Regions from separate parts of the Streptomyces sp. NPDC044044 genome, predicted to be linked through region 3. Evidence: riboswitches for the same ligand, from Rfam matches in the RefSeq annotation. Region 3 holds a riboswitch; each other region holds the start of a gene.
What was found. Region 3 has a riboswitch for cobalamin ahead of AC07AG_RS00825 (energy-coupling factor ABC transporter permease). Riboswitches for the same ligand answer to the same signal wherever they lie in the genome.
Positions count from the first base shown of each region.

Region 1: it holds a riboswitch for cobalamin, as region 3 does, so the genes downstream of both, cobN (cobaltochelatase subunit CobN) here and AC07AG_RS00825 (energy-coupling factor ABC transporter permease) in region 3, are expected to answer to the same signal.
Region 2: it holds a riboswitch for cobalamin, as region 3 does, so the genes downstream of both, AC07AG_RS18550 (CbtB domain-containing protein) here and AC07AG_RS00825 (energy-coupling factor ABC transporter permease) in region 3, are expected to answer to the same signal.

Region 1 is NZ_JBWKFG010000001.1:679,464-686,903, forward strand. It holds gene AC07AG_RS03225 (cobalt-precorrin-6A reductase) at 1-227, shown strand, start outside; gene AC07AG_RS03230 (precorrin-2 C(20)-methyltransferase) at 241-1,752, opposite strand; gene AC07AG_RS03235 (precorrin-8X methylmutase) at 1,749-2,375, opposite strand; gene cobG (precorrin-3B synthase) at 2,447-3,754, opposite strand; cobalamin riboswitch at 3,803-3,954, shown strand; gene cobN (cobaltochelatase subunit CobN) at 4,024-7,440, shown strand, end outside.
Region 2 is NZ_JBWKFG010000004.1:652,094-659,533, forward strand. It holds gene AC07AG_RS18530 (glycosyltransferase family 2 protein) at 1-219, shown strand, start outside; gene glxA (radical copper oxidase GlxA) at 216-2,156, shown strand; gene AC07AG_RS18540 (glycoside hydrolase family 6 protein) at 2,260-3,294, opposite strand; gene AC07AG_RS18545 (ANTAR domain-containing protein) at 3,456-4,211, shown strand; cobalamin riboswitch at 4,547-4,668, shown strand; gene AC07AG_RS18550 (CbtB domain-containing protein) at 4,700-4,921, shown strand; gene AC07AG_RS18555 (CbtA family protein) at 4,942-5,778, shown strand; gene AC07AG_RS18560 (class F sortase) at 5,759-6,436, opposite strand; gene AC07AG_RS18565 (hypothetical protein) at 6,452-6,991, opposite strand; gene AC07AG_RS18570 (HAD-IIA family hydrolase) at 7,069-7,440, opposite strand, start outside.
Region 3 is NZ_JBWKFG010000001.1:180,267-187,706, forward strand. It holds gene AC07AG_RS00805 (acyl-CoA dehydrogenase family protein) at 1-798, shown strand, start outside; gene AC07AG_RS00810 (enoyl-CoA hydratase/isomerase family protein) at 795-1,862, shown strand; gene mmsB (3-hydroxyisobutyrate dehydrogenase) at 1,856-2,776, shown strand; gene AC07AG_RS00820 (enoyl-CoA hydratase) at 2,773-3,591, shown strand; cobalamin riboswitch at 3,751-3,934, shown strand; gene AC07AG_RS00825 (energy-coupling factor ABC transporter permease) at 3,965-4,729, shown strand; gene AC07AG_RS00830 (energy-coupling factor ABC transporter substrate-binding protein) at 4,729-5,139, shown strand; gene cbiQ (cobalt ECF transporter T component CbiQ) at 5,146-5,895, shown strand; gene AC07AG_RS00840 (energy-coupling factor ABC transporter ATP-binding protein) at 5,892-6,779, shown strand; partial or broken gene AC07AG_RS00845 (MFS transporter) at 6,768-7,421, opposite strand.

The DNA.
Region 1 (7,440 bases), 500 kb from region 3:
TCACCTTGGAGGGGGAGCGCGAGCTGATCCGCCGCCATCGCATCGACGTCGTCGTCACGAAGGACAGCGGTGGCGCCGCGACCGCCCCTAAACTCGCCGCGGCCCGTGAGGCACGGATCCCCGTGGTCGTGGTGCGCAGGCCGCCGGTGCCCGAGGGCGTGGCGGTGGCGGACACCCCCGAGCAGGCCCTGACCTGGCTGCGCGCACACGGCGGCAGCCAGGCCTAGCGGACGGGCAGGCTCAGTCCTCGGGGTAACGGCGGGGCGTCCACACGATCTGCTGTCCGTCGCCCCGCTGCTCCCAGCGCGTCTGCGAGGAACCGACAAGCAGAATCGTGCGCATGTCGACCTCGGCCGGATCGAGATCGGCTAGCCGCACCGTACGTACGCTCTCGGTCGGTCCGCCGACGTCGCGGCCGAGGACCACCGGCGTCTCCGGTGAGCGGTGCTCGAGCAGCAGGTCGCGAGCCTTGCCGACCTGCCAGGTCCGGCTGCGGGAGCCGGGGTTGTACAGCGCGAGCACCAGGTCCGCGGAGGCGGCCGCCTGCAGCCGCTCGGCGATGACCTCCCACGGCTTGAGCCGGTCCGAGAGCGATATCGCGGCGTAGTCGTGGCCCAGTGGAGCGCCCGCGCGGGCGGCGGCCGCGTTGGCCGCGGTCACCCCCGGAAGCACCCGTACCGGCAGATCCGCGTACTGCTTCTGCGAGGCCACCTCCAGGACGGCCGTCGCCATGGCGAAGACGCCCGGGTCTCCGCCGGAGACCACGGCCACGCGCCGGCCGCGCCGGGCCAGATCCAGGGCGAACTCGGCGCGCTCCGACTCGACCTTGTTGTCGGAGCCGTGGCGCACCTGCCCCGGGCGGACCGGCACCCGGTCCAGGTAGGTGGTGTAACCGACCAGGTCGTCGGCCGCGGCCAGCACGCCACGGGTCTCGGGCGTGAGCCACAGCGGCCCGGCGGGACCGGTGCCGACCACGGCCACCTCGCCCGCGTCCGGGGCGCGCTCGGGCCGGGGCGCGTCGATGCGGCTCGGCAGGACCGCGACGGCGAAGTACGGCACCGAGTCGGCGTCGACCGCCGCAAGCTCGTCGATGCGCTCACCGGCCATGGTGGCGCGCTCGACATAGTGGGCCTCGGGCAGCCGCCCGGAGGCCTCGAAGGCGCGGCGCACGGCGGGGAAGGTGCGGCCCAGCTTCATCACCACCGCGGCGTCCGTGGCGGCCAGACGCGCGGTCAGCTCCTCCTCCGGCAGGGTGCCGGGCAGGATGGTCAGCACCTCCTCGCCCTCGGCGAGCGGCGTGCCGAGGCGGGCGGCCGCCGCGCTGACGGAGGTGACACCGGGGATCACCTCGGTGGGATACCGGTCGGCGAGCCGCTTGTGCATGTGCATGTACGAGCCGTAGAAGAGCGGGTCGCCCTCGGCCAGGACGGCGACCGTGCGCCCGGCGTCGAGGTGCACCGCGAGGCGGGCCGCCGCCTCGGTGTAGAAGTCCTCCATCGCGCCCCGGTAGCCGCCCGGGTGGTCGGTGGTCTCCGTGGTGAGGGGGTAGACCAGCGCCTCCTCGATGTGGTCGGCGCGCAGGTGCTCGGCCGCGATGGACCGCGCGATGGAACGTCCGTGCCGGGCGCTGTGATAGGCGACGACATCGGCCTCGGCGATGACTTGGACCGCCCGCAGGGTCATGAGGGCCGGATCGCCGGGGCCGAGCCCGACGCCGTAAAGACGGCCTGTGTTCTGCTCGCTCACGCTCATTCTTCCTCGCTGGCGATCGCGTTGAGTGCGGCCGCCGCGATGGCGCTGCCGCCACGTCGGCCCCGCACGATCATGTGTTCCAGGCCGGACGGGTGCGCGGCCAGGGCGTCCTTGGACTCCATGGCGCCGACGAAGCCGACGGGCACACCGATGACGGCGGCGGGGCGCGGCGCGCCCTCCTCGATCATTTCGAGCAGGCGGAACAGGGCGGTGGGCGCGTTGCCGACGGCTATGACCGCGCCTTCCATGCGATCGCGCCACAGTTCCAGGGCGGCGGCGCTGCGGGTGGTGCCGAGCTCGGCCGCCAGATCGGGCACCGCCGGGTCGGACAGCGTGCACACCACGTCATTGTCGGCGGGCAGCCGCTTGCGGGTGACGCCGCTTGCGACCATCGCCACGTCGCACAGGATGGGGGCGCCCGCGCGCAGGGCCTCGCGGGCCCTGGCCACCACGTCCGGGGTGAAAGCGAGGTCGCGTACGAGGTCGACCATGCCGCAGGCGTGGATCATGCGGACCGCGACCTGGCTCACGTCGGCGGGCAGGCCCGACAGATCCGCCTCCGCGCGGATCGTGGCGAAGGACTGGCGGTAGATCGCCGGTCCGTCCTTCTCGTACTGGTGCACAGTGCGTTCGCTCTCTTGATAGGGCAGGGAACAGTCGGGTGTTGCTGGGTTGATCATGTGTTCATGTGTGGTCAGCGGCGGTACGCGGCCACGGCGGCGGCGAGTGCGCCCGGACTGCCGGGGACGGTCGCCGGCGTGTCCCGTTTCTCGCCGCGTACGCGGGAGATCTGATGTCCGTCGGGAGTGGCGACGACGTCGATCCACTCCCCGTGCGGATGTCCGCACCGGCGTTCGCACCCGGACCAGTAGATGGGCAGCGCCCCGACGGGGCCCGACGCGGCCTTCGCCGTGGCGCGTACGTCGTCCAGAGCCTTGGCGCAGCCGGGCCTGCCGATGCAGGCCCCCACTCCGGTCCAGGGCGATTCGGGTCCGGTGACGAGACCGCTGGCCCCCAGTTCCTCCAGGAGTTGCGGGGCCCGTGTCCGCTCGACTTCCGGCAGGACGACTCCGCGCCAAGGGGTCAGCCGCAGCTCGCCGCTGCCGTGACGGCGGGCGGTGTCCGTCAGGGTCAGCCACTGGGGGGCGCTGACGGATCCCAGGGGCAGGCCGAGGGAGAGCGCGACCGTCCGGTGCGGGCCGGACACGACGCCGAGGGCGGGACCGCCCGCATCCTGGGGGAGGGGCGCGGTGGTGAGGGTGGCGCCGAGCCCGGCCTGTCGCAGGCGGTGCAGGACCGCGTCGATGAGCGGGGCGATGCCGCCGGGCAGATCGGTCACCCGCCAGGCGCTCGCGTCGGGCGCCTGCTCCAGGAAGGTCTGCGCCGCGATGAGCGCGGCCCGCGGCGCCTGCGCGGACGCGATCAGGACGGCGTCGTGCGCCGGGCCGATCCGCAGCAGCGCCTGGTCCCCGCCCCGCGCCGTCAGGGTCACGTCGCCGCCGAGCGCCGCCACGTCCCCGCGGCCGTCGTCGAGGGCGAAAAGGAACCGGCCGGACAGGTCGGCGGCCCGGTCGCAGGCGCACAGCAGCTCGTCCAGGGCGGAAAGCCACGGGCGGATGTCCGCCTCGCCCCGGCCGTCGAGTCCCGCGAGCGGTGAGGCCACGACATTGCGTACCCGCTCATGGCGTTCGGAGGGCAAAAGTCCCGATTCGCCCAGCAGGTAAGCCAGTTCACCGCCGCAGTCCGCGGGCAGCCCGCGCAACTGCACATTGCCGCGCGATGTGAGATGCAACTCCCCATCTCCCAGCCGCTCCGCCGCGTCCCGCAGCACGTCGGCCTGCCCCGCGCTCAGCACACCGCCCGGGATGCGGACGCGGGCCAGCGCCCCGTCGTCCGCCCGGTGAAGGCGCAGCGTCCCGGGGCAGGCGTCACCGCGGCCGCGGGCAGACTCGTCTCCCGAGAGCGCGGGCGAGGGGACCGATGGGGGCATGGCGGCGAGCATACCGACCCATCGCAGCAGGTCCGCCTGCCCCCCGGTAGTTGATCGGCCCTTAGTATTCCTGGTGACGGGCCAGCCGGCCCGTCGTCGCCACAGACGGCGACAAGGGGAGGAAGCCCGGTGAGATTCCGGCGCGGTCCCGCCACTGTGAACCCGGTGCGCATGCCGGGTGAGTCAGGAACTCCCTTCCCCGAGCTCTCGTCCGCTCGAGCAGGGGAGACGCCATCGACACCACCCGGGGCGTGGACACCCCGAGGAAGGCCCGACGCCGCATGATCCTGCTCCTGTCGACGTCCGACACCGACCTGCTCAGCGCCCGCGCCGCCGCCGGCCCGGTCGACTACCGCTTCGCGAACCCCTCACGGCTCCCGCTCGAGGACCTTCCGCAGCTCCTGGACGGCGCCGATCTGGTCGTCGTACGCCTCCTCGGCGGCGTGCGCGCCTGGCAGGAGGGTCTCGACCAAGTCGTGGCGACCGGACGCCCCGTGGTCGTCCTCACCGGCGAACAGGCCCCCGACGCCCAGCTGATGGCCGCGTCGACCGTGCCCATCGGCATCGCCGCCGAGGCCCACGCCTACCTGGCCCACGGCGGCCCCGACAACCTGGAGCAGCTGGCCCGGTTCCTCTCGGACACCGTCCTGCTCACCGGCCACGGCTTCGAACCACCCGCCCCCGCGCCCTCGTGGGGCCCGCTGGAGCGCACCGCCCGTCAGGTCGAGGGACCGACCGTCGCGGTGCTCTACTACCGCGCCCACCACATGAGCGGCAACACCGCCTTCGTCGAGAGCCTGTGCCGCGCGGTCGAGGACGCCGGAGCGCGCCCGCTGCCGCTGTACGTCGCCTCGCTGCGTACCCCCGAGCCCGAACTCATCGACGAGCTGCGCGCCGCCGACGCGATCGTGACCACGGTCCTCGCGGCGGGCGGCACCCGGCCCGCCGAAGCGTCGGCGGGCGGCGACGACGAGTCCTGGGACGCCGGAGCCCTCAGCGGCCTCGATGTCCCCATCCTCCAGGCGCTGTGCCTCACCAGCTCGCGCACCGACTGGGAGGACAATGACGAGGGCGTGTCGCCGCTCGATGCCGCCAGCCAGATCGCGGTCCCCGAGTTCGACGGCCGCCTGATCACGGTGCCGTTCTCCTTCAAGGAGATCGACGAGGACGGTCTGCCCGCGTACGTGGCCGACGCCGAGCGCGCGGCCCGCGTGGCCGGCATCGCCGTGCGGCACGCGCGTCTTCGCCACATCCCGGCCGCCGACAAGCGCATCGCGCTGGTCCTGTCCGCCTACCCGACCAAGCACTCGCGGATCGGCAACGCGGTCGGCCTCGACACCCCCGCGAGCGCCGTCGCCCTGCTGCGCCGACTCCGCGAAGAGGGCTACGACTTCGGTACGGAGGAAGTGCCCGGCCTGGCCTCCGGCGACGGCGACGAGCTGATCTACGCCCTGATCGAGGCGGGCGGCCACGACCAGGAGTGGCTCACCGAGGAGCAGCTGGCCCGCAACCCCGTCCGCATCCCGGCGGCCGACTACCGCCGCTGGTACGCCACGCTCCCCGCCGAGCTGCGCGAGTCCGTGGAGCAGCACTGGGGCCCGGCCCCCGGCGAGATGTTCGTGGACCGGTCGAGCAACCCGGAGGGCGACATCGTCCTGGCCGCCCTGCGCCGCGGCAACCTGCTCATCCTCATCCAGCCGCCGCGCGGCTTCGGCGAGAACCCGATCGCGATCTACCACGACCCCGATCTGCCGCCCTCGCACCACTACTTGGCCGCCTACCGCTGGATCGCCGCATCCGCCGACGACAACGGCTTCGGCGCCGACGCGATGATCCACCTGGGCAAGCACGGCAACCTCGAATGGCTGCCCGGCAAGAACGCGGGCCTGTCCGCCGCCTGCGGCCCCGACGCGGCCCTGGGCGATCTGCCCCTGATCTACCCGTTCCTGGTCAACGACCCGGGGGAGGGGACGCAGGCCAAGCGGCGCGTCCACGCCACCCTCGTGGACCATCTCGTACCGCCGATGGCCCGTGCCGACAGCTACGGCGACATCGCCCGCCTCGAACAACTCCTGGACGAGCACGCCCAGATCGCCTCGATGGACCCGGCGAAGCTGCCGGCGATCCGCGCCCAGATCTGGACCCTGATCCAGGCCGCCAAGCTCGACCACGACCTGGGGCTCGAAGACCGACCCGAGGACGAGGGCTTCGACGAGTTCATCATGCATCTCGACGGCTGGCTCTGTGAGATCAAGGACGTCCAGATCCGCGACGGCCTGCACGTCCTGGGCGGCGCCCCGGCCGGTGCCGACCGCGTCAACCTGGTCCTCGCGATCCTGCGTGCCCGTCAGATCTGGGGCGGTACGGCGTCGCTTCCCGGCCTGCGCGAGGCGCTTGGCCTCGACGAGTCGGCGGCCACCCGCACCGCCGCCGACGAGGTCGAGGAGAAGGCCCGCGCCCTGGTCCAGGCGATGGACGACGCCGACTGGGCCCTGGATGCCGTGGCGCGGGTGGCCGACGGGCACCCGCAGTCCGTCGCCGACATCCTCGGCTTCGCCGCCCGCGAGGTCGTACCGCGTCTCGCCGCCACGACCGACGAACTGGACCACGCCGTCCACGCGTTGAAGGGCGGCTTCGTCCCCGCGGGACCCTCGGGCTCCCCGCTGCGCGGCCTGGTCAACGTCCTGCCGACCGGCCGCAACTTCTACTCGGTCGACCCCAAGGCGGTGCCGTCCCGCCTCGCCTGGGAGACCGGACAGGCCCTGGCCGACTCGCTCCTTGAGCGCTACCGCACCGACAACGGCGACTGGCCGACCTCGGTGGGCCTCTCCCTGTGGGGTACGAGCGCGATGCGCACCGCAGGTGACGACGTCGCCGAAGCGCTCGCCCTCCTCGGCGTCCGCCCGGTCTGGGACGACGCGTCGCGCCGTGTCACGGGCCTGGAGGCCATCCCCGCCGATGAGTTGGGCCGTCCGCGCATCGACGTCACGCTGCGCATCAGCGGTTTCTTCCGCGACGCCTTCCCGCACACCATCGGCCTCCTGGACGACGCGGTGCGCCTCGCCGCCTCGCTGGAGGAGCCCGACGACGCGAACTTCGTCCGCGCCCATGCCCAGGCCGACCTGGCGGTGCACGGCGACGAACGCCGCGCCACCACCCGCATCTTCGGCTCACGCCCCGGCACCTACGGCGCGGGTCTGCTCCAGCTCATCGACTCCCGCGACTGGCGCACCGACGCCGACCTCGCCGAGGTCTACACGGTGTGGGGCGGCTACGCCTACGGCCGTGAACTCGACGGACGTCCGGCGCGCGAGGAGATGGAAACGGCGTACAAGCGCATCGAGGTCGCGGCGAAGAACACCGACACCCGCGAACACGACATCGCCGACTCGGACGACTACTTCCAGTACCACGGCGGCATGGTGGCCACGGTCCGCGCGCTGAAGGGCAGCGCCCCGGAGGCGTACATCGGCGACTCCACACGTCCTGAGACGGTCCGCACCCGCACCCTGGTCGAGGAGACGTCCCGCGTCTTCCGCGCCCGCGTGGTCAACCCCAAGTGGATCGAGGCGATGCGCCGCCACGGCTACAAGGGCGCCTTCGAGCTCGCCGCCACGGTCGACTACCTCTTCGGGTACGACGCCACGACGGGCGTGGTCGCCGACTGGATGTACGACAAGCTCACCGAGACGTACGTC
Region 2 (7,440 bases), on a different contig from region 3:
GACAAGAAGAAGAGCAGGTCGCGGCACGGGGGTGGACCTTCGGGGCCGCCGACAGGCGGGGGCCCGACGGTGCCGCAGCAGCGCGACGGCGAGGATGCCACAGCACAGCTGCCGCAGGCGCAGCAGCCTCCGCAGGCACCGCACGCCCCGCAGCAGAAGCCCAGCTGGGCGGCGAACGACCAGACCATGCAGATCGCCCTTGGGGGACGTAAGAAATGAAGGACCGCTCCAGCCGCCGCCGCGCCCGCCGCATCGCGATAGGCGCGGCGGTGGTCATAGCGCTGGCCGGGATGAACGGCCCGTGGCTGTGGCGCGTGGGTTCGGAGAAGTACCACGACTACAAGATCAACAAGCCGGAGTACAAGGCCGACAACGGCCACTGGCAGGTCGTGAACTTCCCCGAGGAGTACCGCCAGAACACCATCCACGCGGCGCTCCTGCACACCGGCAAGATCCTCCTGGTCGCCGGCTCCGGCAACAACCAGAAGAACTTCGACGCCAAGAAGTTCGACACCCGCCTGTGGGACCCGGTCAAGAACACGATCAAGAAGATCAAGACGCCCGTCGACCTCTTCTGCACCGGCCACACCCAGCTCGCCAACGGCAACCTCCTGATAGCCGGCGGCACCCAGCGCTACGAGAAGCTCAAGGGCGACATCACCAAGGCCGGCGGCCTGATGGTGGTGCACAACGAAGACCCGGACAATCCGATCACGCTGCCGGCGGGCACGAAGTTCACCGGCAAGAAGAACGGCAAGACGTTCGTCTCCAAGGACCCCGTCGTCGTCGAGCGCGCGAAGAAGGTCTTCGACAAGCAGACCGGCGCGTTCGTGCGCAACGAACCGGGCCTCGGCCGGGTGTACGTGGAGGCGCAGCAGAGCGGCACGAAGCACGAGACCGGCACGCAGGACAACTACCGCGTGCAGGGCCTCAAGGGCGCCGCCACCCGCAACACGTACGGCATCGCGCAGAAGCTCGCCCTGGACAAGAAGGACTTCCAGGGGATCAAGGACGCCTTCGAGTTCGACCCGGTCGCCGAGAAGTACATCAAGGTCGACCCGATGAACGAGGCCCGCTGGTACCCCACGCTGACCACGCTCTCGGACGGCAAGGTGCTGAGCCTCTCCGGCCTCGACGAGATCGGCCAGCTGGTCCCGGGCAAGAACGAGCTCTACGACCCCAAGACCAAGAAGTGGACCTACACCAAGCAGGTCCGCCAGTTCCCGACCTACCCGGCGGTCTTCCAGCTGCAGAGCGGCAGGCTCTTCTACTCGGGCTCGAACGCGGGGTACGGCCCTGACGACGTCGGCCGCAAGCCCGGCACCTGGGACCTGGAGACCAAGGGCAGCTGGAAGGGGATCCCGGGGATGAGCGACCCGAACCTCCTGGAGACCTCCAACACGGTGGAGCTGCCGCCCGCGCAGGACCAGAAGTACATGGTGGTCGGCGGCGGCGGTGTCGGCGAGTCCAAGAAGTCCAGCAAGAAGACCCGCATCGTCGACCTCCTGGACGACGACCCGAAGTTCGAGGACGGTCCCGAGCTGGAGAAGGGCACCCGTTACCCGCAGGCCTCGACCCTGCCCGACGACACGGTGCTCATATCCGGCGGCTCCGAGGACTACCGCGGCCGCGGTGACTCGAACATCAAGCAGGCGCGGATCTACGACGCCAAGACCGGCAACATGCGGCGGGTCGCGGACCCGGAGGTCGGCCGCAACTACCACTCGGGCTCGATCCTGCTGCCCGACGGCCGCGTGATGTTCTTCGGCTCCGACTCGCTCTACTCCGACAAGGCCAACACCAAGCCCGGAGAGTTCGAGCAGCGCATCGAGATCTACACCCCGCCCTACCTCTACCAGGGCTCGCAGCCCACGCTCTCCGGCGGTCCAGAGGAGATCAAGCGGGGCGGTTCGGGGACCTTCAAAACCCAGCACGCCTCGTCCATCAAGACGGCCCGCCTGATCAGGCCGAGCGCCTCGACGCACGTCACCGACATCGACCAGACGTCCGTCGCCCTCGACCTGAAGAAGTCGGCGGACGGCGTCACGGTGACGATCCCCAAGGAGCGGAGCCTGGTGGAGTCCGGCTGGTACATGCTGTTCGTGACGGATGACCAGGGGACTCCGAGCAAGGCTCAGTGGGTCCACATTCCGTAGCAACCACGAAAAAGCCGCAGTCGCGTCTGCTGAGTTTCCGAGCAGACGCGACTGCGGCTTTTTCGTGGTTGCTCGCGCCGTTCCCCGCGACCCTGACGGGACGCTACTTGGCGCCCTCCGCCAGCTTCAGCGCGTACTCGGGCCACCAGGCCCCCGCCTTGGGGCCACCCCGACACGTGCCGTCGGACTCACCGGGCCGCTTGACCCAGAGGTAGGCGTCGACGAGCGGGTCACCGGTCTTGGTGGTGGGCGCCTCGCCCAGCGCGCGGCCCGGCGGGTTGCACCAGGTGTCCTTGCCCTTGGTGTACGCGCCGTTGCCGTTGCGCGCGGTGTCGATGACGAACGGCTTGTTGCCGATCTTCGCCGACAGCTTCTTGCCGAACTCCGTGCTGGCCTCGGTCGTCTGGAAGTTCGAGACGTTCACCGAGAAGCCGTCGGCCTGCTCGACGCCCGACCACTTCAGGGGCTCCCAGAGCGAGTCGGGGTTCTTCCAGCCCGCGTTGCCCGCGTCCAGGTACACCTTGGTGTTCTTCAGGGACTTGAGCTTCTCGATGGCGCCCTTGAGGAGGTCGTACCGCTCCTCGTGAAACTCCTCCGGCGTGCAGTTGTCGACCATGTGGAGCACCGCGTCCGGCTCCAGGATGACCGTGGCGTTGCGGTCACCGATGCCCTTCGCCACCTGGTCGATGAAGGTGCGGTAGGCGTTGCCGTCGGCCGCGCCGCCGCCCGAGTACTGGCCGCAGTCGCGGTGCGGGATGTTGTAGAGGACCAACAGGGCGTCCCGGTCGGCCTTCTGCGCGGCCTCGGTGAAGCCGCGCGCCTGGTCCTCCGCGTTCTCCGGGATGATCCACTCCGCGACGGGCTGTTCGGCGATCTTGCGGATCAGCTCGGCGTCGTCCTTCTTGCCGTCCTTCTCGTACGTGGCGACCTGCTTGGCCGCGTTCCCGTCCGGGTTGACCCAGTACGGGTCGGTGCCCTTCGGCTGTTGCTCGACCGGGTTCCCCGACGACTCCTCGTTGCCCGAACCGTCATCGGAGGAGCACCCCGACAGCAGCAGCGCAGCCCCCGCAAACGCCGCCACAGCCTTCACCCCCCGGGCCGCGATCCGATGACCGCGGCCGTGGCCTTTGTGGTACATCCACTCCCCCTTGGGTGCACTGTCCGATTCTCAATCCTGACATACGCACTCCCGGCTCACGAGGCCCGCCCGTCCGCTGCGGAGAGCTGTTGGATACCTGTTACAGCCCCGCGCCCGGGGGTAGGCGCAGTGCGCGGGGTGGCGCTCATGGGGAGGAGATCATGCGGGATCACGCCTCTGAACTACGGCTGGCCGAAGTCCTGGTGGAGACCACCAACACGCTGGACGACGACTTCGACCCGGAGCGCTACCTGAGCCGGGTGGCAGGACACTGCGTGGAGCTGCTCGACGCCACCGCCGCCGGAGTCATCTTCGACGGCAACGGCACGCCGGGGGTGGCCGCCGGAGGGCATCCCCGGGACCTGGCGCTCGACCTGCTCGGGGCCCAACAGGGCGGTGGGCCCTGCGTGGAGAGCCTCGGCACGGGCGTCGCGGTGCCGCCCGTGCGGCTCACGGCGGACGAACCCGCCGACCGCTGGCCGGAGTTCACGGCGCTGGCCCGCCGCCGCGGCATCGGGATGACCTACGCGGTTCCGCTGCGGCAGCGCGAGACGCTGCTCGGCGCGCTGAACATCTTCGTGCCGGAGAACCCCCGGACCCGCCACGCCGAGGGGGAGTTGCGTCTGGCGCAGGCGATCGCCGACGCCGCCGCGGTCGGTCTGCACAATCACCGCGCCTACACGGCGTACCGGGTCCTCGCCACACAGCTCCAGGGCGCCCTGACCAGCCGTATACGCATTGAACAGGCCAAGGGCATACTCGCCGAACGCTGGCACACGGGCGTCGACGAGGCCTTCGACGCCCTGCGGCGGTACGCGCGCAGAGAACGGCTGGTCATGGAGGTGGTGGCCACCGAGGTGATCAAGGGATCGCTCGACGACACCGCGCTGCGCGGCAGTTGGTCCGAACCTTCCTGACGGCCGTCCCGAGAACCAACATCACCTGCGATGATCACAGAGAGGAAGCGGATCACGACTTGGCGTCAATCCACCCCTAGGCTGCAGCGCTCATCCGTTCTAGAGTCGTCACAACGGCCCAAGCCCCCGGCCTGATCGTCCATCCCGCACATGCGGGGTTGGCCACCGAACCTCCCGCGCCGGCGCCGGGTTACTCCCGCAGCTCGTGCGCGCGCGGTCGAGGACCAGCCCGGTCGACGGCTCCGGGGGGAGCGGGCCGCCGACCGGGCCGGGTTGTCCTGATACAGGTTCCATTGACAGCATCCATGACCAACTGGGACTCTCCGGGCGACAAGTCCATACATCGAGGCGATGGTTGACAGGAACCCGGTGCGATTCCGGGGCGGGCCCGCCACTGTGACCGGACGCCCGCCTGGCGTGCGGAAGTCAGGAACTGAGCCGTCGTACTCCTGCTTCGGGGCGTGGAAACCCCAGAGGAGGCCTTCGACATGTCACTGCACACCGCGGCATCGGGCACCGAGAGCACGGCGGTCCAGGCCGCCACGGTCCACACCCGCGACTGGCTCATCGCATCGGCCGCGGTCCTCATCGCGCTGATCGCGCTCTACGCGGTCTTCTTCGACAACGGCTCGCTGATCTCCGCGACCGGCAGCTACCTCCACGAGTTCGCCCACGACGGCAGGCACCTCTTCGGTGCCCCGTGCCACTGACCGGGGACGGACACGGCGCCATGCCAACCCCTGCGTCCTCTCCCCCGTCCTCATCCGTCCTGCCCCTGCTCGGCCGGGGTCTGGTGGCGGGAGGCGCGGCGGGCCTCGCGGCCGGTCTCTTCTCCCTGCTCCTCGCCGAGCCGCTGATGGACCGGGCGATCCGCGCCGAGGAGAAGCGCGCGGCGGCCGAGGAACACGCGCACGGCGCCGCTCAGGCCGCACAGCACCACGAGGAGCTGTTCACGCGCTCCACCCAGCACGCGGGGCTCGTGCTCTCCGCGGTCGTCGCCGGTCTGGCCATCGGCGTCCTCTTCGCCGTTGCGTACGCCCTGGTGCACCGCCGCGACCCGCACGCGGCCCCGTGGCCGCGGGCCCTCGCCTTCGCGGGAGCCGCGTTCCTCGCCGTCTCCCTGCTGCCCGGTCTGCGCTACCCGGCGAACCCGCCGGGCGTCGGCGACTCGGGCACGGTCGGCGAGCGCCAGGCGCTGTGGCTGGCCTCCCTCGCGATCGGCGTCCTCGGCATGTTCCTGGCCCGGCAGGTGTACGTACGCCTGGCGGCCAGATCCGTACCGGTGCGGCAGATCGCGGCGGCCCTCACGACGGTCGCCGTCCTCGCCGCGCTCTTCCTGCTCCCGGACAACCCCGACCCGGTCCCGGTGGACGCGACGCTCCTGTGGGACTTCCGCGTCCTCTCGGTCGCCTCGCACGCCCTGTTGTGGGCCGTGTTCGCGGCCGTCTTCGGAGGCCTTGGCCTGCGGGCCGTCCGGGAAGGGGCCGCCAGGGGTGCCACCGTGGGCGCGAGCGCGGCGGGAGTGCCCTCGCGCCCCGGCGCCACCCCTACGGCCCCACCCCGGTGAGGTAGGCGGACACCACCACGTTCGCGGAGTACGTCTTGCTCGCCCGGTCGAACGTGCCGCCGCACGTGATCAGGCGGAGTTCGGCGCGGCCCTCCTCGTGGGGGCCGTACGCCTTCTTCGCGTCGAAGCGGTCCCGGCTGAGGACCTGGACGTCGTCCACGGTGAACTCCGCGACCGAGCCGTCGTCGCGGGCCACCCGGATCTTCTCGCCCGGCCGCATGGCGCTGAGGTCGTAGAAGACCGCGGGGCGCGTCTCGGTGTCGACGTGGCCCACGAACAGGGAGGTGCCCGCGGCGCCGGGGCGCGTGCCGCCGCCGTACCAGCCGACGGAGCCCGCCTCCTCGAACGGCGGCGGATCGATGGCGCCGTCCTGGTCGAGCCCGCGGACGACCACGGGTGCCCGCACCTTCAGCGAGGGGACATCCACGCGCTGCGGCCTGGCGGCGCCCAACGGCTTGTGCGCGTCCGGGAGTTCGACACCGAACGGCCGGCCCACCGCGGCGACGTCACCGGTCGTGGGCTCCGAGACACCGCCGCGTACGTCGGTGATCTCGCTGCCCCACAGCCAGAGCCCCACGAGCAGCAGCGCCCAGGCGACCCCGGTGAGGAATCGCCCGTGCCCGGCCGGCTGCCCCGCCGGCTTCTCATGGCCCGACACGTCGGCCGCCACCCGTCACTCGGAGCGACGCCGGCGGACGGTGCGGAACGCCACGGCCACGGCCGCCACCCCGGCGAGCACCAGGCCGATGACCGCGTGCCGGGTGCCGGGCCCCGCCTCCTGGGCGTGCGCGGCAAGCTGCGCGGTGCCGCCGCCGCCCGCGCGGACCGGCGAGACGGGCTCCTGCTGGTGCCGGCCGACCTGCACGGTGCCCACGCCCTGGTGGGGGTGGCCGTCGCAGATGACGGTCACGTCGTACGAACCCTCGACGCCGTCCCGGATCGTGGCGGAGCCGTTCAGCGAGTACTTGTCGCCGTCCCTGCCGGTGAGCTTCGCGTCCCCCGTGAACGCGCCGGACCCGGCGGACCCGGTCGTCCCGTCACAGCCCGAGACGCTGATCTCCACCTTGGCCCCGGGGTCCGCGCTGGACGGGGTGACCGTGGCATGCACTTTGCCCTCGTCATGGGCGAGCGCGGGCGTGGTGACGACGACGGGGAGCGCGGCGAGGACAGCCGCCCCGGCTATGCCACGCAGGGTGAGTGTTCCTCTACGCATCGTGAACCTCCTGTTTCGAGGTTCACGCGCGCCGCCGTCCCACGCCTCCCGTGTGCGGCAAACGGGTGGCGCGCGCGTCAGACCCGGTCGACGAGATCGGCGATGGAGTCCACGACGTTCGAGGGCCGGAACGGGTGCTGATCGATGTCCTTGCGGGAGGTCAGACCGGTGAGGACCAGGAAGGTCTCCATCCCGGCCTCGAGACCGGCGAGGACGTCCGTGTCCATGCGGTCGCCGATCATGGCGCTGGTCTCCGAGTGCGCGCCGATGGCGTTCAGGCCCGTGCGCATCATCAAGGGGTTCGGCTTGCCCGCGAAGTAGGGGTTGCGCCCGGTGGCCTTGGTGATCAGCGCGGCGACGGCCCCGGTCGCGGGCAGGGGTCCCTCCGTGGAGGGCCCGGTCTCGTCCGGGTTCGTGCAGATGAAGCGGGCCCCGCCGTTGATGAGGCG
Region 3 (7,440 bases):
GACGATCTCGGCAGCTACTGCCTCACGGAACCGGGCGCCGGATCGGATGCCGGTTCCCTGCGCACCCGGGCCGTTCGCGACGGCGACGACTACGTCCTGAGCGGGGTCAAGCAGTTCATCTCCGGTGCGGGAGCCGCGCAGGTGTACGTCGTCATGGCGCGCACCGACGGCGAAGGGCCCCGTGGGATCTCCGCGTTCGTCGTCGAACGAGACGATCCCGGGCTCTCGTTCGGCCCCAACGAGAAGAAGATGGGCTGGAACGCCCAGCCCACCCGGCAGGTGATCCTGGACGGCGTGCGACTGCCGGCCGACCGGCTCATCGGCCCCGCAGGCGACGGCTTCCGCATCGCCATGAGCGGCCTGAACGGCGGCAGGCTCGGCATCGCCGCCTGCTCCCTGGGTGGCGCCCGCAGCGCCCTCAACAAGAGCCTGTCGTACCTCGCCGACCGGGAGGCCTTCGGCGCCCGGCTCCTCGACGCGCAGGGCCTGCAGTTCCGCCTCGCCGACATGGCGACCGAACTCGCCGCCGCCCGCGCCCTGGTCCACCAGGCCGCCCAGGCCCTTGACCGCAGGGACCCACAGGCGCCGCAGCTGTGCGCGATGGCCAAACGCTTCGCCACCGACACCGGCTACTCCGTCGCCGATCGCGCCCTTCAACTCCACGGAGGCTACGGCTACTTGAACGAGTACGGCATCGAGAAGATCGTCCGCGACCTCCGCGTCCACCAGATCCTGGAAGGAACCAACGAGATCATGCGCGTCATCGTGGCCCGAGGCCTGACGGAGGCGCAGCGGTGACCGCGGCCGAGGACTTCGTCCTGCTCCGTACCGAGGGCCGCGCGGCCCACCTCACGCTCAACCGGCCCCAGGCCCTCAACGCCCTCACCCACGCCATGGTGCGGCGCATCGACGAGGCGCTCACCGCCTGGGAGAACGACCCGGACGTACAGACCGTGATCATCCAAGGCGCGGGCGGGCGCGGTCTGTGCGCGGGCGGCGACATCCGCTCCATCTACGAGGACGCGCGCGCCGGGACGACCGCCTCCGCCGACTTCTGGCGCGACGAGTACCGGCTCAACGCCCGCATCGCCCGCTACCCCAAGCCGTACGTCGCCCTGATGGACGGGATCGTGATGGGCGGCGGCGTCGGCGTCTCCGCGCACGGCGACGTCCGCATCGTCACCGAGCGCTCCCGCATCGCCATGCCGGAGACCGGCATCGGCTTCGTGCCCGATGTGGGCGGCACCTATCTGCTGGCCCTCGCGCCCGGTGAACTCGGCACCCATCTGGCGCTCACCGGCGCACGGATCGGCGCGGGCGACGCCCTGCTGTGCGGGCTCGCCGACCATTTCGTGCCCAGCGAGTACCTGCCCCGGCTGCTCGACGACCTCGCCACGCAACCGGTGTGGGACGCGCTCCAGCACTACGTGCGCCAGGTGCCGCCCGGCGAGGCGGCCGGTCATCGCTCCTGGATCGACGACTGCTACGCCGCCGACACGGTGGAGGAGATCCTCGCCCGGCTGCGCGGCCATGGAACGCGCGCCGCCGCGGAGGCGGCCGACACCCTCGCCGCCAAGTCGCCCACCGCCCTGAAAGTGACGCTCGCCGCACTGCGCCGAGCGCGGCGGCTCGGCCCGTTGGAGCGCGTCCTGGAGCAGGAGTACCGGATCTCCTGCGCCGCGCTCACCTCGCACGACCTGGCCGAGGGGATCCGAGCCCAGGTCATCGACAAGGACCGAAGCCCCCGCTGGGCGCCTGCCTCGCTGGGCGAGGTCGAACGCGCGGACGTGGAGCGCTACTTCGCCCCGCCCGCCGGAGGCGAACTCGACCTGGCCTGGGTCCCGCAGGAGGTGGCGTGGTGAACGGCAGGCGCACGATCGGCTTCATCGGCCTCGGCCACATGGGCGGCCCCATGGCCGCCAACCTCGCCGGGGCGGGACACCGCGTCCTGGGCCACGACCTGATGCCCGACCTGCTCGCCGCGGCCGTCGGGAACGGCGTGGAGGCAGCCGGATCATCGGCGGAGGCAGCGGCGGCGGCGGACGTGGTGATCACCATGCTGCCCGCGGGACGGCACGTGCTCGGCCTCTACCGCGAGGAGGGGCTCCTGGCCGCCGCGCGGCCCGGCACGCTGTTCATCGACTGCTCGACCATCGACGTGGCCGACGCGCGCAGCGCGCACGAGGCCGCCGTCGAGGCAGGGATGCGGGCCCTTGACGCCCCGGTATCCGGGGGAGTGGTGGGCGCCGAGGCCGGCACGCTCACCTTCATGGCGGGCGGCGGCGAAGCCGAGTTCGCCGATGCCGAGCCGCTGTTGACGGTCATGGGTAGGAAGGGGGTGCACTGCGGCGGGCCCGGCGCGGGGCAGGCCGCGAAGATCTGCAACAACATGATCCTCGGGGTCTCGATGATCGCGGTGAGCGAGGCGTTCGTACTCGGCGAGAGCCTCGGCCTGTCCCCTCAGGCCCTCTTCGACGTGGCGTCCACCGCGTCCGGCCAGTGCTGGGCCCTGACCGTCAACTGCCCGGTGCCGGGCCCCGTCCCGGGCAGCCCCGCCAACCGCGACTACCGGCCCGGCTTCGCCGCCCCGCTGATGGCCAAGGACCTGGGCCTTGCGGCCAACGCCCTGCATGCCAGTGGGATCCAGGCTCAACTCGGCCTGAAAGCAGCCGAGTTGTACGCCGCCTACGCGGAGGGCGCCGGAGCGGACCAGGACTTCTCCGGGATCGTCAACACCATCAGGCACCACAAGGCAGGGGACGGGAACAGCGCATGACCACGAAGGCCACGGAGAGCACGAATACCACGACGACCCCGGAGCCGTACGAGACGATCCGCATCGAACGCAAAGGCCGCACCGCACTGCTCACGCTCGACCGACCCAAGGCCCTGAACGCGCTCAACCTCCAGGTGATGAACGAGATCGTCGCCGCGACGGCGGACCTGGACCGGGACCCGGACATCGGCTGCATCGTCCTCACCGGATCGCCGAAGGCGTTCGCCGCCGGGGCCGACATCAAGGAGATGCGGCCCCAGAGCTACATGGACATGTATCTCAGCGACTGGTTCACCGCCTGGGACCGGCTCGGGGCGCTGCGCACGCCGACGGTCGCGGCCGTCTCCGGGTACGCGCTCGGCGGAGGCTGCGAGCTGGCCATGCTGTGCGACATCCTCCTGGCCGCCGACACCGCCGTGTTCGGACAGCCCGAGATCAAACTGGGCGTCATCCCCGGCATCGGCGGCTCTCAGCGGCTGACCCGCGCGGTGGGGAAGGCCAAGGCCATGGAGATGTGTCTGACCGGCCGGACCATGGACGCCGATGAGGCGGAGCGGGCCGGGCTCGTCTCGCGGGTGGTGCCCGCCGGTGAACTCGTGGACGAAGCACTGGCCGTCGCCGAGACCGTCGCGGGCATGTCCCTGCCCGTCGCGATGATGGCGAAGGAGGCGGTGTCACGCGCCTTCGAGACGACCCTCGCAGAGGGCGTCCGCTTCGAACGCCGCCTCTTCCATGCCGTGTTCGCGACCACGGACCAGAAGGAGGGGATGGCCGCCTTCGTCGAGAAGCGACCGCCCGGCTTCACGCACTCCTGACGCCCCACCCGCTCCCGACGCCAGAGGAAGGTGTGGCGCGCGCCAGGTGTGCACACGCCGGGCACAGGGGCTGACCAGGGGCGTACGCCCTGGTCGTGTGCGCTCGCGCGTGCCACAGCTGCGGTGGTCCCGCAAGTTGTCAGGAATCTCGGTTGAGCACTAAGGTCACCACGCCTTGGTGAACGGGAAATCCGGTGTGATGCCGGTGCGGCCCTCGCCACTGTGATCGGGAAGTCCGGCTCCAGCCCTCGCGGCAGCCACTGGGTGCTCACGCACCCGGGAAGGCGGAGTCCGGTCGGTACGACCCGTCAGCCAGGAGACCGGCCAAGGCACGTTGTCCATCCACGAGGTGCTGGAGAGGGTCTGCTTAGCCATGCACATAGCCGAGGGTTTCCTCCCACCGGCGCACGCGATCGCCTGGGGCGTAGCGTCCGCGCCGTTCGTCGTCCACGGAGTCCGCTCCCTGACCCGTGAGGTCAAGGAGCACCCGGAGAGCACCCTGCTCCTGGGCGCCTCCGGTGCCTTCACATTTGTCCTTTCCGCCCTGAAAATCCCCTCCGTGACGGGAAGTTGCTCGCACCCGACGGGCACAGGGCTCGGCGCGATCCTGTTCCGGCCGCCGATCATGACGGTGCTCGGCACCATCACCCTGCTGTTCCAGGCCCTGCTGCTCGCCCACGGCGGGCTCACCACGCTCGGCGCCAACGTGTTCTCCATGGCGATCGTCGGGCCATGGGCCGGATACGCCGTCTACCGGCTCCTGAAGCGGTACGACGTGCCGCTCATGGTCGCCGTGTTCTTCGGCGCGTTCGTCGCCGACCTGTCCACGTACTGCGTCACCAGCGTCCAGCTGGCGATGGCGTTTCCCGACCCCAGCAGCGGATTCATCGGCGCCCTGGGCAAGTTCGGCGGCATCTTCGCCGTCACGCAGATCCCCCTGGCCGTCAGTGAGGGACTGCTCACCGTCATCGTGATGCGGCTGCTCGTGCAGTCCAGCAAGGGTGAGCTGACGCGGCTCGGCGTGCTGCTGCAGGGCAAGCAGTCGGCCGCGAAGGCCACGAAGGCCACGACGACGGAGCAGACGGAGCAGACGGAGAAGGCGGAGAAGACGACGACGGAGACGGGGGCCAGCGCCTGATGAGCCGGAACGCGAAGATCAACACCCTGCTCCTCCTCATCGTCGCCGCGCTCGCGGTGCTGCCGTTGGCGCTGGGCCTCGGCGACGACGAGAAGGAGCCGTTCGCCGGGGCCGACGCCCAGGCCGAGACCGCGATCACCGAGATCAAGCCGGACTACGAACCGTGGTTCTCGCCGCTGTACGAACCCCCCTCCGGGGAGGTCGAGTCGGCGCTCTTCGCCCTGCAGGCCGCACTGGGCGCAGGCGTCCTCGCGTACTACTTCGGTCTGCGCAAGGGACGCAAGCAGGGTGCGGAGATCACACGATCGCAGGAGGCACCCGCACCTGCACCCGTACCCGCACCCGCACCCGCCCCCACGGAGCCGACAGCCGATGCGGAGGGCGCCCGGCCCGAGACCGAGCAGGTCTGACCCGGCGTGCTCCCCATCGACGCGGCGGCGCACAGCAGTCGCTGGCGCCGCCGCCATCCCGTGGACAAGGCTGTGCTCGGGCTCGGTCTCACCGTCCTTGCCGTCTCCCTGCCGCCCTGGCCGGGTGCCGCCCTGGTCCTGGTCGCCGCGCTCGCCGTACTGCTCGGACCCGCCGGTGTGCCGCCGCGCAAACTGTGGCGCGCCTACCGCGTGCCGCTCGGCTTCTGCGTCACCGGCGCCCTGACCCTGATCGTGCAACTCGGCGGGCCCGAAGGGTTCGTCACGCTCGCCGACGGCGGACCCGCGCGGGCCGGCGGCCTGCTCCTGCGCACGTCGGCGGCCTCGCTCGGCGTGCTGCTCTTCGCCTTCACCACACCGATGTCGGATCTGCTGCCCCGCCTGGTGAAGGCGGGCGTACCGGCGCCGGTCGTGGACGTCGCCCTGGTCATGTACCGGATGAGCTTCCTGCTCCTTGACTCCATGAGCAGGATCCGGCAGGCGCAGGCCGCACGCCTCGGCCACACCACCCGGGCCGCCACCTGGCGCTCGCTGGGCGGCCTCGGCGCCACCGCGTTCGTGCGGGCCTTCGGCCGGGCGACCCGGCTGCAGGCCGGGCTCGCCGGGCGCGGCTACGACGGAACCCTTCGGGTGCTCGTGCCCGACGCCAGGGTCTCCCGGGGCTTCGTGGCCGTCAGCGCGGTACTTCTCACGGCCCTGGTGGCCCTCACCCTCGTACTGGAAAGGCTTCTTCCATGAGCGAGCCGAGCGCTCCTCGCGAGCGAGAGGCGAGCGAGTCCCTGGTCGCTCTGCGCGCCGCTTCCTACGCGTACGAAGAAGGGCCCACCGTGCTCAGCGGCCTGGACTTCGACGTCACCGAGGGACGCGCCCTCGCGCTCCTCGGACGCAACGGCAGCGGCAAGACCACCCTCATGCGGCTGCTGAGCGGCGGACTCCGCCCGGACCAGGGCGGACTGACGCTCGGGGGCACCCCCGTGGCGTACGACCGCAAGGGTCTGACCCGGCTGCGCACCACCGTGCAGCTGGTCGTCCAGGACCCGGACGACCAGCTGTTCGCGGCCTCGGTCGAGCAGGACGTGTCCTTCGGGCCGCTGAACCTGGGGCTGTCCGACACCGAGGTCCGGGTGCGGGTCGCCGAGGCGCTCGCCGCGCTCGACATCAGCGCCCTGGCGGACCGGCCCACGCATCTGCTCTCCTACGGCCAGCGGAAGCGGACGGCCATCGCCGGCGCCGTGGCGATGCGCCCGCGCGTACTGATCCTCGACGAGCCGACCGCGGGGCTCGACCCCGACGGCCAGGAACGCCTCCTGGCCACCCTGCAGGGACTGCGGGACGCCGGGACGACCGTGGTCATGGCCACCCACGACGTCGATCTCGCCCTGCGCTGGGCCGACGACGCGGCGCTGCTCACGCCCTCGGGGGTGCGCACAGGTCCGGTCGCGACGATGCTGGCCCACCGCGACCTCCTGGCGCAGGCGGGCCTTCGCCTGCCCTGGGGGATCGCCGTCTCGGAGCTGCTGCGGACCAAGGGGCTGCTGGACGGCGCGGGTGAAGGGCCGCGCACGCCCGAGGAGTTGGCGGCCCTCACGGCCCCCGCGATGCCCGGTGCGTCAGCCGGCTGACGGGGCCTTGGCGCGGGTGGGCAGGAGCGCGACGGCAAGGAGCGGGACCGCGGCGAGCACGAGCCACGGCACCGAGGGCGGGAGCCCCGCGTCGAGCAGCGAGCCGGTCGCGGAGCTGCCCGCAAGGACGATCAGGCCGGAGGCCGAGGACAGGGCGCCGGTGTAGAGGCCCAGCCTGCCGTCACGCGTCAGATCGGGGACCCAGGCGCGCGTCGCCGGGGCGACCGGCATCTGGCCGAGCGTGAGCAGGACGACGAAGGCGGCGGCGGGCAGCAGCCCGGCGGCGCCGGTCCAGGCGGCCGGGCGAGCGAGGGCCACGGCGGCGAACCCGGCGGAGATGAGCACGAGCCCTGCCGCCATGGAGCGCCGCTCGTCGAGCCGGCCCGCGGCCCAGTGCGTGACCGGAAGCTGCGTGGCCACCACGAGCAGCGAGGACAGGGCGAAGAGCCAGGCAAGCGGCGCCTGTGACCCGGCCGTGCGCTCCACCTCCTGCGGGAGGGCGAGATAGAGCTGGTTGTACGCCAGGAGGTAGGCGCCGTAGGCACAGCACACCGCGAGGAAGCGGCGGTTGCGCAGCAGCTCGCCCACGCCTCCTCGTACGCGGATCCGCTCCCGGGAGTGGGGCCGGTGGTGCGGCGGCAGCCACCGGCTGGGGCTACGG